One region of the Streptomyces sp. A2-16 genome, then DNA from elsewhere that is predicted to be linked to it. Evidence: riboswitches for the same ligand, from Rfam matches in the RefSeq annotation. Region 1 holds a riboswitch; the other holds the start of a gene.
The links. A riboswitch is a leader RNA that binds a small molecule or an ion and turns the genes downstream of it on or off. The one in region 1 is predicted to bind glycine.

Region 1 (6,906 bases):
AGATCGGCAGGATGCCCGCGGAACCCCAGGGCGCGGCCGAGATCGGGCCCACGCCCGTCTCGGGGCCCGCCGCGGGCTGCATCGGATGGTTCGGCAGATACGGCGCCAGGTGCGCCCGCACACCCACCGGCCCGACGCCCGGGCCACCGCCGCCGTGCGGGATGCAGAAGGTCTTGTGCAGGTTCAGGTGCGAGACGTCGCCGCCGAAGTGCCCGGGCTTGGCCAGCCCCACCAGCGCGTTGAGGTTGGCCCCGTCGACGTACACCTGCCCGCCGGCCTCGTGGACCTGCGCGCAGATGTCGGCGACGTGCTCCTCGAACACACCGTGCGTCGAGGGGTACGTGATCATCAGCACGGCGAGCTCGTCCCGGTGCTGCTCGATCTTCGCCCGCAGGTCCTCGACGTCGATCTCGCCGTCCTCGGCGGTCTTCACGACGACGACCTTCATGCCGGCCATCACGGCACTGGCGGCGTTGGTCCCGTGCGCGGACGACGGAATCAGACACACGGTCCGCTGCTCGTCACCGTTCGCCCGGTGGTACCCGCGCACGGCGAGCAGCCCGGCCAGCTCGCCCTGCGACCCGGCGTTCGGCTGAAGCGACACGTTGTCGTACCCGGTGACCTCGGCGAGCCGCTCCTCCAGCTCCCGGATCAGCGTCAGATAGCCCTGCGCCTGCTCGGCGGGCGCGAAGGGGTGCAGCTGCCCGAACTCGGGCCAGGTGACCGGCTCCATCTCCGTGGTCGCGTTGAGCTTCATCGTGCAGGAGCCCAGCGGGATCATGCCGCGGTCGAGCGCGTAGTCGCGGTCGGCGAGCCGGCGCAGGTAGCGCAGCATCGCGGTCTCGGAGCGGTGCTGGTGGAAGACGGGGTGGGTGAGGAAGTCGTCGTCACGCAGCAGTGCGTCCGGCAGCGCCTCCTCGGTGGCCGCGTCCAGCGCCTCGATGTCGGCCTCGACCCCGAACGCGTTCCACACGGCAGCCACCTGGGCCCGCGCGGTGGTCTCGTCGCACGCGAAGGACACGTGGTCGGCGTCGACAAGGTGCAGGTTGACGCCGTTCCGCCGCGCCGCGGAGACGATCTCGGCGGCCTTCGCCGGCACCCGCACGGTCAGCGTGTCGAAGTAGGAGCCGTGCACGACCTCGACCCCACCGGCGCGGAGTCCCGCCGCGAGGAGGTTGGCGTACCGGTGCGTCCGCCGGGCGATGCCCTTGAGCCCCTCGGGCCCGTGGTAGACGGCGTACATGCCGGCCATGACGGCGAGCAGCACCTGCGCGGTGCAGATGTTGCTGGTCGCCTTCTCCCGGCGGATGTGCTGCTCGCGCGTCTGCAGCGCGAGCCGGTAGGCCTTGTTGCCGTCGGCGTCCACGGACACGCCCACGAGCCGCCCTGGCAGGCTCCGCGCGAACTTCTCGTGCACGGCCATGTAACCGGCGTGCGGCCCACCGAACCCCATCGGCACACCGAACCGCTGCGTGGTCCCGACCGCGATGTCCGCCCCGAGCTCACCCGGCGACCTCAGCAAGGTCAGCGCGAGCAGATCGGCGGCGACGGTCACGAGCGCGCCGAGCTCATGAGCCTGGTCGATCAGCGGCTTGATGTCCCGTACGACCCCGGAGGCGCCGGGGTACTGCACGAGCACCCCGTTGATCTCCCGCGAGGCGATGTCGGCCGGGATGCCCTGGCTCAGGTCCGTGACCACGACCTCGACCCCGGTCGGCTCGGCGCGGGTCTCGATCACGGCGATGGTCTGCGGCAGCACGTCGGCGTCGACGAGGAAGAGGCCCTTCTTGTTCTTCCCCATGCGCCGGGACAGGGACATGGCCTCGGCCGCCGCGGTGCCCTCGTCGAGCAGCGAGGCGCCGGAGGTCGGCAGCCCGGTGAGCTCGGCGACCATGGTCTGGAAGTTCAGCAGGGCTTCGAGCCGCCCCTGCGAGATCTCCGGCTGGTACGGCGTGTAGGCCGTGTACCAGGCCGGGTTCTCCATGACGTTGCGCAGGATGACGGGCGGAGTGAAGGTGCCGTAGTACCCGAGCCCGATCATGGAGTCGAGCACCTGGTTCCGGTCGGCCAGCGACCGCAGCTCGGCCAGCACCTCGGCCTCGGTGCGCGCACCGGGCAGTTCCAGCGCATCGGCGTTCTTGATCACATCCGGTACGGCGGCGGCGGTCAGCTCGTCCAGCGAGCCGTAGCCGACCTGCGCGAGCATCTTGGCCCGAGCCTCATGATCAGGGCCGATGTGACGCTGCTCGAAGGGAATCCCCTGTTCGAGCTCGGAGAGCGGAATGCGATGGGCGGTCATTGCGGAGGCCTCCTGGTCTGACACGACCTTCGAGGGATACCCCGGCGCGGGTACCCCGACGGCCTCCCCCTCTGTCATCTCAACCTGAGAGCTTCACCGGCGCCCGAGGGTCGCCGGCTTTCACCGTCGGTGAGAGCGGAAGCCGTCGACACCCGCTCTGCTTTCCAGAGTGACCTCGTCCATGCGGTACGTGAGCCTGAGAGATTCCGGGGAGGATTTGCTCCTTCGGCGCCTCCGATGATGTCTGGAGGACTCTCCCGCACGGGGTCAGCAGCCGCTGGCAAGCCTACCAGCGAGGTCAACGCACGAGTCTTCGAGTGGCCGCACACCCCGATGTGCTCTTTCGTAGTGCTTACGACCGCTTCGGATGAGTTGCGACCAAGTGGAGGGCCCGTGCAGACCGACATCGATCCGCGCAACCTGATCGGCCGCAAGGCGTTCGACCGCAACGGCACCAAGATCGGCACCATCGACGAGGTCTACCTCGACGACGCGACCGGTGTGCCGGAGTGGGCCGCGATACGCACCGGTCTCTTCTCCCGGGACGCCTTCGTCCCCCTCGAGCCGAGCGAACTGGTCGAGGGCACCCTGCACGTCCCCTTCGACCGCGCCCTCATCAAGGACGCCCCCGACTTCGGCGTGGGCCGCCACCTCTCCCCCGACCAGGAACTCCAGCTCTACCACCACTACGGCCTCGACGTAGCAGCCCCACCCCCACTCCCGGACCGAAACTTCGGCAAGCTGGCAGGCACGGAGGACATAGAGGCCTGACCAAGGCCCACGTGAAGTCGTCCTCCTCGAACAGCTCGTACCTCGCGCCCATCAGAACCAACCCGACAACGAAACGGTCATGAGTGCTGCGGGTGGGAACCCAACGCCTCGACCAACGGCAACGGCTCAGCCGGCTCCAGCCGAGGATCGTCGACGGGAAACGTCCGCACCCGCCCCGGCTCGGAGTCCGGCGTCTCGAACCGCACGGTCACCCGCCCCAGCCCGCTCCCCTGCACCCACCCGTGCCCGTACTCGGCATGCCGCACGTCATGCCCGGCCACCCACCGCCGCTCGACCACCACGTCCCGCTCCTCGGCCGGGACGTCATCGCCCACCTCCTCGACCGCGTCGGTCACTCCCTCCCCCGCGGCCTGGGCGAACAGGTCCTCCTGAGTGAAGTCGGCAAGCCCGGAAACCCCCACCCCCAGCAACCGCACACCCCCCGTGGAATCCACCCCCTCCAGCAGCCGCAAGGCGGCCTCCCGCACCACCGCGGGGTCGTCCGTGGGCCCCCGCAACGTCTCGGACCGCGTCAACGTCGAGAAGTCGTACCGTCGCACCTTCAGCACGATCGTCCGCCCCGACAACCCGGCCCCCCGCAACCGCCGCACACACCGGTCCGCCAGCCGCTGCACCTCGAGCCCCACCCGAACCCGGTCATGGATGTCCACGTCGTACGTGTCCTCCACCGACACCGACTTCGTCTCCCGCTCCGCCACCACGGCCCGCTCGTCCCGCGCCAGCGCCATGGCGTACAGCCCGTGCCCGTGCGCCTTCCCGAGCAGCCGTACGAGTTCGTCCTCCCCCGCCTCGACGATCTCGTCGACCGTGTGGATCCCGGCCCGGCGCAGATGGTCCCCGGTCGCCGGCCCCACCCCCGGCAGGGTCCGCACCGACATCGGCCCGAGCATCGCCCGCTCGGTCCCCGGCTCGATCACCACCAGCCCGTCCGGCTTGGCCTGCTCGGAGGCGATCTTCGCGAGCATCTTGGACGCGGCGAGCCCCACCGATCCGGTGAGCCCCGTGACGGCCCGTATGTCGGCCCGCAGCTTCGCCCCGGCCAGCCGCGCCGACGCCTCGTCCCAGGCCGTTCCACCGGCCTCCAGGTCCACGAACGCCTCGTCCAGGCTGAGCGGCTCCACCAGGGGTGAGAGCTCCCGCAGCAGACCCATCACCTGCTCGCTGATCGCCTTGTAGAACCCGAAGCGCGGCACGAGATACGCGGCGTTCGGCGCGAGCCGTCTCGCCTGGCCCATGGGCATCGCCGAGTGCACCCCGAACACCCGGGCCTCGTAGGACGCGGTGGCCACCACACCCCGCGGCCCCAGCCCGCCCACGACGACGGCCTTCCCACGCAGACTCGGCTTGGACGCCTGCTCCGCCGAGGCGTAGAAGGCATCCATGTCGAGATGCAGGATCGTGGGCGCTTTTCTCACATGTCCGATGCTGCCCTACGCCACTGACAATGCCCCGCCCGAGACGGCGGGACAGGCTTCAGACCGCCCGGTTGCGGCGCCTGGCCAGCTCGTCCGCAGGGTTGTGCCCGACGAGCGTCTCCCCGGTGTCGATGCGCTCCCCGTGCAGCTGCGAAAGGGCGCTCTCGACGTCCCGCCACACGACACCCACGGCGATCCCGAAGACTCCCTGGCCGCCCTGGAGCAGCGCGTGGACCTCGTCGGGCGAGGTGCACTCGTAGACCGTGGCACCGTCGCTCATGAGCGTCATGCGCTCCAGATCCTGGAAACCGCGCTCCCGCAGGTGCTGGACCGTGGTGCGGATGTTCTGCAGCGACACACCCGTGTCGAGGAACCGCTTGACGATCTTCAGGACGACGACGTCCCGGAAGCTGTAGAGCCGCTGGGTCCCCGACCCGTGGGCGGGCCGCACGCTCGGCTCGACGAGGCCGGTGCGTGCCCAGTAGTCGAGTTGCCGGTAGGTGATGCCGGCCGCCGCACATGCCGTAGGCCCGCGATAGCCGATCTGCTCGGACGTCATGGACGTCGCCCCTCCGCTGCTCGGCACGGCCGCCGGTCGCTGCGGAACGTGATCGGCCGCGCTGCCCTGAAACGGGCTGCCGTGAAGCGGGTACGGGCCGCTCGCCCCGAGACTCCGTCCGGGGGCACCCCCAGCCGTACCGTCGCCGCTGCTTCTCACGCCGACCTCCGTCCTTGACCTGCCTTCTCGACGGTAGGCAGTCACCAGGGGTGCGTCAACGATCGCCACACTCGGCACGCCGAGTGATAATCACCCTAGGAGTGGTTTCCCGTACCCCACCGCGGGGAAAGGCTAGCCGAATGCGCTCCGAGCGGGCCGCACGACGCTCTCACGCGCCGGTGGCAAATGCCAGCATTTCAGTGAGGACCGGACACGGCCGACCCGTCACGGATCACTGATCCGCCGGATCGGCCGCGGTTTGCTCACTGACTGCTGGTGCCGAAGTCCTCGGGGGAGATCTGGTCGAGGAACTCGCGGAACTTCTCCACTTCGTCCTCCTGCTCGTCCGGAATCGCGATTCCGGCGTCGTCGAGCACTCCGTCGCTGCCGTAGATCGGCGTCCCGGTGCGCAGCGCCAGCGCTATGGCGTCGGACGGCCGCGCGCTCACCTCGACCCCGCTGGCGAAGACCAGCTCGGCATAGAAGACGCCCTCACGCAGGTCCGTGATGCGCACTTCGGTGAGCTCCTGGCCGACCGCCTCCAGCACGTCCTTGAACAGGTCGTGGGTCAGCGGTCGTGCGGGGGCCATGCCCTGCTGTGCGAAGGCGATCGCGGTCGCCTCCCCCGGCCCGATCCAGATGGGGAGGTAGCGGTCGCCTCCCACTTCACGCAGAAGCACGATCGGTTGGTTGGAGGGCATTTCGACCCGGACACCTACGACATCGAGCTCGTTCACACAGCAACCCTAGGCCGTGCCCGGGACGTTTGGGTAGTCGGGCAGGAAACGGGTGGCAGTTCCTGTACCGGCCGCCCTCAGGGCAGCCGCACACCGAGGGCGGTCTGCACAAGCGCGGCATGCAGCTTCACCGTGAGCCCCGCCAGTTCCTTCGCACGGGCTTCGGCGTGCGCACGGGTCTGCGGGTTGCGGTGGCGCTTCAGCGGGGCCACCACCTGGTCCACGAGCCCGGCCTCACGGTCGGCCGCGGCTTTCATCGCCCGCAGATGCCGCGGTTCGATCCCGAACCGCCCGAGCTCCGCCACGAGCGCGGCCACCGTCACCGCCTCGGCGTCGTAGGCCCCGTCCGGCAGCCGGGTGATGAGCCCGTAGGACTCCCACTCCGCCAGCTCCGGCTCGCCGATCTCGGCGGCGGCGAGCAGCTCGTCCCGGCCGATACGGGCCGCCGTGGGGCCTTCGGAGACCTCCAGGACCGTTTCTCCGTCCCGCTGGCGGCCCACCGTGGGCAGCGCGACGGCCTCGCCGCGCTCCATGGCGTCCAGGTGCTCCCGGATCACCTTGAGCGGCAGATAGTGGTCCCGTTGCATCCGCAGGACGTGGCCGAGGCGCTCGACGTCCCGGTTGCTGAACTTGCGGTAGCCGGAGGGGGTCCGCTGCGGCTCGATGAGCCCCTCGGACTCCAGAAAACGGATCTTGGAGATCGTGACTTCGGGAAACTCGTCACGCAGCACGGTCAGCACCGTGCCGATGCTCATCAGCCCACTGTCCGTCGCGGCGGTGCCGTGTCCGACACCGCCGCCCGGTGTTTGAAGCATGGACCATCCCTGGGAGGGTCAGTAGCCCCGCTGGCTCGCGTAGAAGACCAGCCGGTACTTGCCGATCTGCACCTCGTCGCCGTTGTTCAGAGCGACCGAGTCGATCCGCTCGCGGTTGACGTACGTGCCG
Region 2 (6,906 bases), 4.8 Mb from region 1:
ACTGGGCGTCCGGGGAGCCGGACTGGCCGTGCCACAGGAGCATCCAGATCTGGCCGTTGTTCGGGGTCGCGAGGGCGCGCAGCAATGCCTCGTAGGCGTCGTAGCGCCCGGGGGTCACCTGGCGCAGCATGTGCTCGACCGTGCCGGTCGCGGTGCCGCTGGCGCTCACGTCGTATCGCCCCTTCTTGAAAGTTCCCCGAGTATGAAACCAGCTTAAGCGCCCACGAGCTCGGGACCTGTGCGATGTCGGCGGGTGCGGGTCGGCCGCGACTCCTCGCGCAGTTCCCCGCGGCCCAGGGTGAGTTCGGCTAGCCCTGCGTGTAGAAGGGGCGCACCTGTCCCCGCATCCAGTGGCCCACCGGGTCGTCCGCCACGTCCAGCAGGACCAGGTTGACCGGCCACCGCACCGGGGTCGTGCCGAGGGCCCTGCCCAGGGCGTCCATCGGCAGGGTTCGCAGGTCGCCCTCCCACTGGGAGAGTTCCACGCCCACGAACATCACCGGGTCGGCCGTCTCGATGGCGGCCAGGCAGCGGCGGGCGGTGAGGACCACGCCCGTCGCCGCGAACTCCGCGGCCGCGGTGGCGAGGAAGTCGACCGGGTCGTCCTGCCAGTCGGGCTCGTACAGCTTGACGCGTCCGCCGGTGTTGGGGCCGTCCAGCGGGGTGCGTCCGACCCGGCACAGGTCGGCCACCGCGGCGGGCGGCAGCGGGACGCCGACCACTCCGTCGGGGTTCACGGCGATGCCCACGTGCGGGGGCAGACCGCGGGCGAACTCCACCGCCGGGGCGATGGTGTACGACAGGTGCGAGCCGACGACCTGGCGGAACTGCTCCTCGGAGCTGAAGACCGGGACGAACGCCTGGCCCTGGATCTCCAGAGTGGGCAGGTCAAGGGGGCCGCTGTGCGGACCGCCCCCGTTGGGCAGGGGGATCCAGACGAAGCTGCGGCCGAGCACCTCGATGATCCGGCCGCCCGCCGAGGGCATGCCGAGGGAGGCCGAGAGCACCTCCTCCAGCTCGTTGCCGGGCCATCCGCCGTGCGAAGGGGGGTGGGGGTGCGCCTGTCCTGGAAAGTCCGCGGGAAGATCCGCCGGGAAGTCCATCTGTCTGACCGCCTGCTGTGAACCGCTACTGATGTGGCTGAAGGCTAGCGGGTGCGGCCCATGACCGGCTCGGCCCCGCTCCGCCCCGCTCGGCCCAAGAAGCCCACGCGCCTCAGCCCGTGAACCCGATCCGCCGCAGCACGTCCGCCGCGTCCCGGTCGATCAGCACCGCCGAACCGCAGCCCTGGGGCAGGTCACCGCGCTCCACCGAGCGGATCAGCCGGGAGGCCGCCCCCCGGTGCCGCAGGAAGGCGTACCGCGAGACGCCCCGGCCTCGCTCGCGCTGGCCCTCGAGAGCGGTGTCCGCGGTGACGTCGAGCAGCAGCAGATGCAGGGTGCCGCCCCGGCGCCGGGCCTCGCGGGCCAGCCAGCCCCGCACCCAGGCCTGGGTCCCGCAGTCGTGCACCACGACTCCCTCGCCGGAGCGCAGGGCGCGGCGCAGGCCGGCGTAGTGCGCGAACCGGACCCAGGGGCGGTAGACGGCGTACGGCAGCACACGGGACAGCCGGGCGTCCCAGCGGTCGCGGGTGTCCTGGGAGTCGATCCGGATTCCGCTGACGGCACGCTTCATCAGCGTGGACTTGCCGCTGCCCGGCAGACCGGTGATGACGACGAGGTCCTTGGGGCCGAAGAGCAGGGCGCGCGGACCGTGGCCCGCGCGGTCGCGCAGGTCACGGACGACCGGGCGGGCGCCGCGGGCCTCGACGGCCGGGGCCGCGGGCTGCTCGGGCAGCGCGAGGGCCGAGGTCGCCGCGTACGCCGTGGTCCTGTTCACCGTCATCGTCCTCCTCCGGGGTAAGGGTTCCCCTCCCCACCGAGCGTAAAGAGAAGGTAATGGACGATCTCTCGCGTTTCTGTACTCGTACCGCCACAAGCCGGTTACAAGAAGGAAGGGTCGAGGGGCGGTCGGGTGCGGCCCTGCCGTCGGCGTCCGATGCGTGCAATGATGTCCGCGCCAACTGCATACCGGCCGCTTGAATCCGCGCGGGAGAGTCCTGGGTACGTGTACCCGGGCGCCGAAGGAGCAAGTCCCTCCCTTGAATCTCTCAGGCCCCGTTACCGCGCGGGCGAGGCACATCTGAAAAGCGGGCCGCCCACCCGAGGCGGCCCCACCCAAGGTGCAAGCCATGTCTTCATGGCGAACCTCTCAGGTTCCGATGACAGATGGGGAGGAATACCTCGCCCGTCATACCCATGTCCTGGGATCCTTGGAGACGACCGTCCGATGAGCAGTTCTGAACTCCGTCTCACCGCGCTCGATGCCCTGCATCGCTCCCTCGGTGCGACGATGACCGACTTCGCCGGCTGGGACATGCCCCTGCGGTACGGCTCCGAGCGCGACGAGCACAACGCGGTGCGCACGAGGGCCGGGCTCTTCGACCTCTCCCACATGGGCGAGATCACCGTGACCGGACCGCAGGCCGCCCAGCTGCTGAACTTCGCCCTCGTCGGCAACATCGCCTCCGTCGGCGTGGGCCGCGCCCGCTACACCATGATCTGCCAGGCCGACGGCGGCATCCTGGACGACCTGATCGTCTACCGTCTCGCCGACACCGAGTACATGGTCGTCGCCAACGCCTCCAACGCCCAGGTCGTCCTCGACGCCCTGACCGAGCGCGCGGCCGGCTTCGACGCCGAGGTGCGCGACGACCGGGACGCCTACGCCCTGATCGCCGTACAGGGTCCGGAGTCCCCCGGGATCCTCGCGTCCCTGACCGACGCCGACCTGGACGGGCTGAAGTACTACGCCGGTCTGCCGGGCACGGTCGCCGGGGTGCCCGCGCTGATCGCGCGCACCGGGTACACCGGGGAGGACGGCTTCGAACTCTTCGTGAAGCCGGAGCACGCGGTGGAGCTGTGGCAGGCGCTGACCAAGGCGGGCGAGGGCGTCGGACTCGTCCCCTGCGGACTGTCCTGCCGGGACACCCTGCGCCTGGAGGCGGGCATGCCGCTGTACGGGCACGAGCTCTCGCGGGAGCTGACGCCCTTCGACGCGGGCCTCGGGCGGGTCGTGAAGTTCGAGAAGGAGGGCGACTTCGTGGGCCGCGCGGCCCTGCGTGAGGCCGCGGAGAACGCGAACCACGAGCCGCCGCGCGTCCTCGTCGGCCTGGTCGCCGAGGGGCGTCGCGTGCCGCGTGCCGGGTACGCGGTCGTCGCCGACGGCGAGGTGGTCGGCGAGGTCACCTCCGGCGCCCCCTCGCCCACGCTGGGCAAGCCGATCGCCATGGCGTACGTCGACCCCGCCCACGCCACACCGGGCACGGCCGGTGTCGGTGTGGACATCCGGGGCAGCCACGAGCCGTACGAGGTCGTGGCGCTGCCGTTCTACAAGCGCCAGAAGTAGCCGTCGTAGGTGATGCTGGGCACAGAGTCGCTGCTCACGCACGCCTTCCGCAGTCCCCCATTCACCAGCACTCCCCCGCGTACAGGAGAATTCAGGCCATGAGCAACCCCCAGCAGCTGCGCTACAGCAAGGAGCACGAGTGGCTGTCGGGCGCCGAGGACGGCGTCTCGACGGTCGGCATCACGGAGCACGCGGCCAACGCCCTCGGCGATGTCGTCTTCGTGCAGCTCCCGGAGGTCGGTGACACGGTGACCGCGGGCGAGACCTGCGGCGAGCTGGAGTCGACCAAGTCGGTCAGCGACCTGTACTCCCCCGTCTCCGGTGAGGTCACCGAGGTCAACGAGGACGTCGTCAGCGACCCGGCACTGGTGAACTCCGCCCCCTTCGAGGGCGGCTGGCTGTTCAAGGTACGCGTCTCGGAGGAGCCGGCCGACCTGCTCTCCGCCGACGAGTACACCGCCTTTTCCGCCGGCTGAGGAGTCCGCACCTGATGTCCGCACTGAACACGCCCCTGCACGAGCTCGACCCTGAGATCGCCGCCGCGGTCGACGCCGAGCTGGTCAGGCAGCAGTCAACCCTCGAGATGATCGCCTCGGAGAACTTCGCTCCGCTCGCGGTCATGGAGGCGCAGGGCTCGGTCCTCACCAACAAGTACGCCGAGGGCTACCCGGGCCGCCGCTACTACGGCGGCTGCGAGCACGTCGACGTGGCCGAGCAGATCGCGATCGACCGGCTCAAGGAGCTGTTCGGCGCCGAGTACGCCAATGTGCAGCCCCACTCCGGTGCCTCCGCGAACCAGGCCGCCCTGTTCGCGCTGGCCCAGCCCGGCGACACGATCCTGGGCCTGGACCTCGCGCACGGCGGTCACCTGACCCACGGAATGCGGCTGAACTTCTCCGGCAAGCAGTTCGACGTGGTCGCCTACCACGTGGACCCGGTCACCGGTCTGGTCGACATGGCCGAGCTGGAGAAGCTCGCCAAGGAGCACCGCCCCAAGGTGATCATCGCGGGCTGGTCCGCCTATCCGCGGCAGCTGGACTTCGCGGAGTTCCGCCGGATCGCCGACGAGGTCGAGGCGTACCTGTGGGTCGACATGGCCCACTTCGCCGGTCTCGTGGCCGCGGGGCTGCACCAGAACCCGGTGCCGTACGCCGACGTGGTCACCTCCACCACCCACAAGACGCTGGGCGGCCCGCGCGGCGGCATCATCCTCGCCAGGCAGGAGTTCGCGAAGAAGCTGAACTCCTCCGTCTTCCCGGGCTTCCAGGGCGGTCCCCTGGAGCACGTGATCGCGGCGAAGGCGGTGTCCTTCAAGGTGGCGGCGGGCGAGGAGTTCAAGGAGCGCCAGCGGCGTACGGTGGAGGGTGCGCGCATCCTCGCCGAGCGTCTGACGGCCGACGACGCCCGGGAGGCCGGGGTCGACGTGCTCTCCGGCGGCACCGACGTGCACCTGATCCTCGTCGACCTGCGCGAGTCCGAGCTGGACGGCAAGCAGGCCGAGGACCGTCTCCACGAGGTCGGCATCACGGTCAACCGCAACGCCGTCCCGAACGACCCGCGCCCGCCGATGGTGACGTCGGGCCTGCGGATCGGCACACCCGCCCTGGCCACCCGCGGCTTCACGGCCGAGGACTTCGCCGAGGTCGCGGACGTGATCGCCGAGGCCCTGAAGCCGTCGTACGACGTGGAGTCGCTGAAGGCCCGGGTCAAGGCCCTTGCCGACAAGCACCCGCTGTACCCCGGCCTGAACAAGTAGTTCCACGGTGGGGGGCACCCGACGACGTGTGCCCCCCGCCCTTGGTGAAGGAGTTCCCGTGGCCATCTCGGTCTTCGACCTGTTCTCGATAGGCATCGGCCCGTCGAGCTCCCACACGGTCGGCCCGATGCGCGCCGCCCGTATGTTCGCGCGCCGCCTGCGCAACGAGGACCTGCTGCCGTCGGTCGCCTCCGTCCGCTGCGAGCTGTACGGCTCCCTGGGCGCGACCGGCCACGGCCACGGCACCCCGAAGGCGGTTCTGCTGGGCCTGGAGGGCGCCTCCCCGCGCACGGTGGACGTGGAGAACGCGGACGACCGGGTGGCGGCGATCAAGGCCGCCGGGGTCCTGAAGCTGCTCGGTGAGCACCAGATCCCGTTCTCCTTCGACGACGACCTGGTGCTGCACCGCCGCAAGGCCCTTCCGTACCACGCGAACGGCATGACCGTGTGGGCGTACGACGCCTCGGGCGAGGAACTGCTGTCCAAGACGTACTACTCGGTCGGCGGCGGCTTCGTCGTGGACGAGGACGCGGTCGGCGAGGACCGCATCAAGCTCGACGATACGGTGCTGAAGTACCCCTTCCGCACGGGTGACGAGTTGCTGCGCCTGGCCGAGGAGACCGGCCTGTCGATCTCCTCCCTGATGCTGGAGAACGAGCGTGCCTGGCGCACGGAGGACGAGATCCGGGCCGGGCTCCTGGACATCTGGCGCGTGATGCAGGCCTGTGTGTCCCGGGGCATGTCCCAGGAGGGCATCCTGCCGGGCGGTCTGCGGGTGCGTCGGCGCGCCTCCATGACGGCCCGTCAACTGCGGGCGGAGGGCGACGCGTTGGCCCACTCCATGGAGTGGATCACGCTGTACGCGATGGCGGTCAACGAGGAGAACGCGGCCGGCGGCCGGGTGGTGACGGCCCCGACGAACGGCGCGGCCGGCATCATCCCCGCGGTCCTGCACTACTACATGAACTTCGTTCCCGGCGCGGACGAGGACGGCGTGGTCCGCTTCCTCCTCGCCGCGGGCGCGATCGGCATGCTCTTCAAGGAGAACGCCTCCATCTCCGGCGCCGAGGTCGGCTGCCAGGGCGAGGTCGGCTCCGCCTGCTCCATGGCCGCGGGCGCCCTCGCCGAGGTGCTCGGCGGCTCCCCCGAACAGGTCGAGAACGCCGCGGAGATCGGCATGGAGCACAACCTCGGCCTCACCTGCGACCCGGTCGGCGGCCTCGTCCAGATCCCCTGCATCGAACGCAACGGCATGGCCGCGGTGAAGGCGGTCACGGCGGCGAGGATGGCCCTGCGGGGGGACGGCTCCCACAAGGTGTCCCTCGACAAGGTCATCAAGACGATGAAAGACACCGGGGCGGACATGAGCGTGAAGTACAAGGAGACGGCCCGCGGGGGGCTCGCGGTGAACATCATCGAGTGCTGAGAAAGTAGGCCCTGACCAGCGCGTTCGTATCTTTCAGGGCTGTCAGGGCCTTCCCTGCTTACTCGGCGGAAAATCCCCGAGAAGTCCCTGGGACAGGCTTGAAAGTCCCCGAAAAGTCCCCAGGAAATCTCACGAGACGGAAGCCTGACCTGGGGGTTCGAGACTTCCTCGATCACTGTTCCGATCCGCCCTGAGCGCCGACCGCCGTCAGGATGTATCGAAAGCACGACTCAGCTCCAACTGAACGTCAGCTTCGACGACCCTGTCACCCCCGGAC

Region 2: it holds a riboswitch for glycine, as region 1 does, so the genes downstream of both, gcvT (glycine cleavage system aminomethyltransferase GcvT) here and gcvP (aminomethyl-transferring glycine dehydrogenase) in region 1, are expected to answer to the same signal.

The regions. Positions count from the first base shown of each region.
Region 1 covers NZ_CP063808.1:6,527,635-6,534,540, forward strand. Annotated here, with positions in the region: gene gcvP (aminomethyl-transferring glycine dehydrogenase) at 1-2,299, opposite strand, end outside; glycine riboswitch at 2,474-2,569, opposite strand; gene IOD14_RS29320 (PRC-barrel domain-containing protein) at 2,693-3,070, shown strand; gene IOD14_RS29325 (DNA polymerase IV) at 3,148-4,506, opposite strand; gene IOD14_RS29330 (MerR family transcriptional regulator) at 4,565-5,224, opposite strand; gene IOD14_RS29335 (bifunctional nuclease family protein) at 5,488-5,961, opposite strand; gene IOD14_RS29340 (MerR family transcriptional regulator) at 6,039-6,776, opposite strand; gene IOD14_RS29345 (FHA domain-containing protein) at 6,795-6,906, opposite strand, start outside.
Region 2 covers NZ_CP063808.1:1,764,206-1,771,111, reverse strand. Annotated here, with positions in the region: gene IOD14_RS08235 (enhanced serine sensitivity protein SseB C-terminal domain-containing protein) at 1-169, opposite strand, end outside; gene IOD14_RS08230 (enhanced serine sensitivity protein SseB) at 309-1,103, opposite strand; gene IOD14_RS08225 (AAA family ATPase) at 1,216-1,884, opposite strand; glycine riboswitch at 2,079-2,175, shown strand; gene gcvT (glycine cleavage system aminomethyltransferase GcvT) at 2,329-3,447, shown strand; gene gcvH (glycine cleavage system protein GcvH) at 3,546-3,923, shown strand; gene glyA (serine hydroxymethyltransferase) at 3,938-5,203, shown strand; gene IOD14_RS08205 (L-serine ammonia-lyase) at 5,262-6,629, shown strand.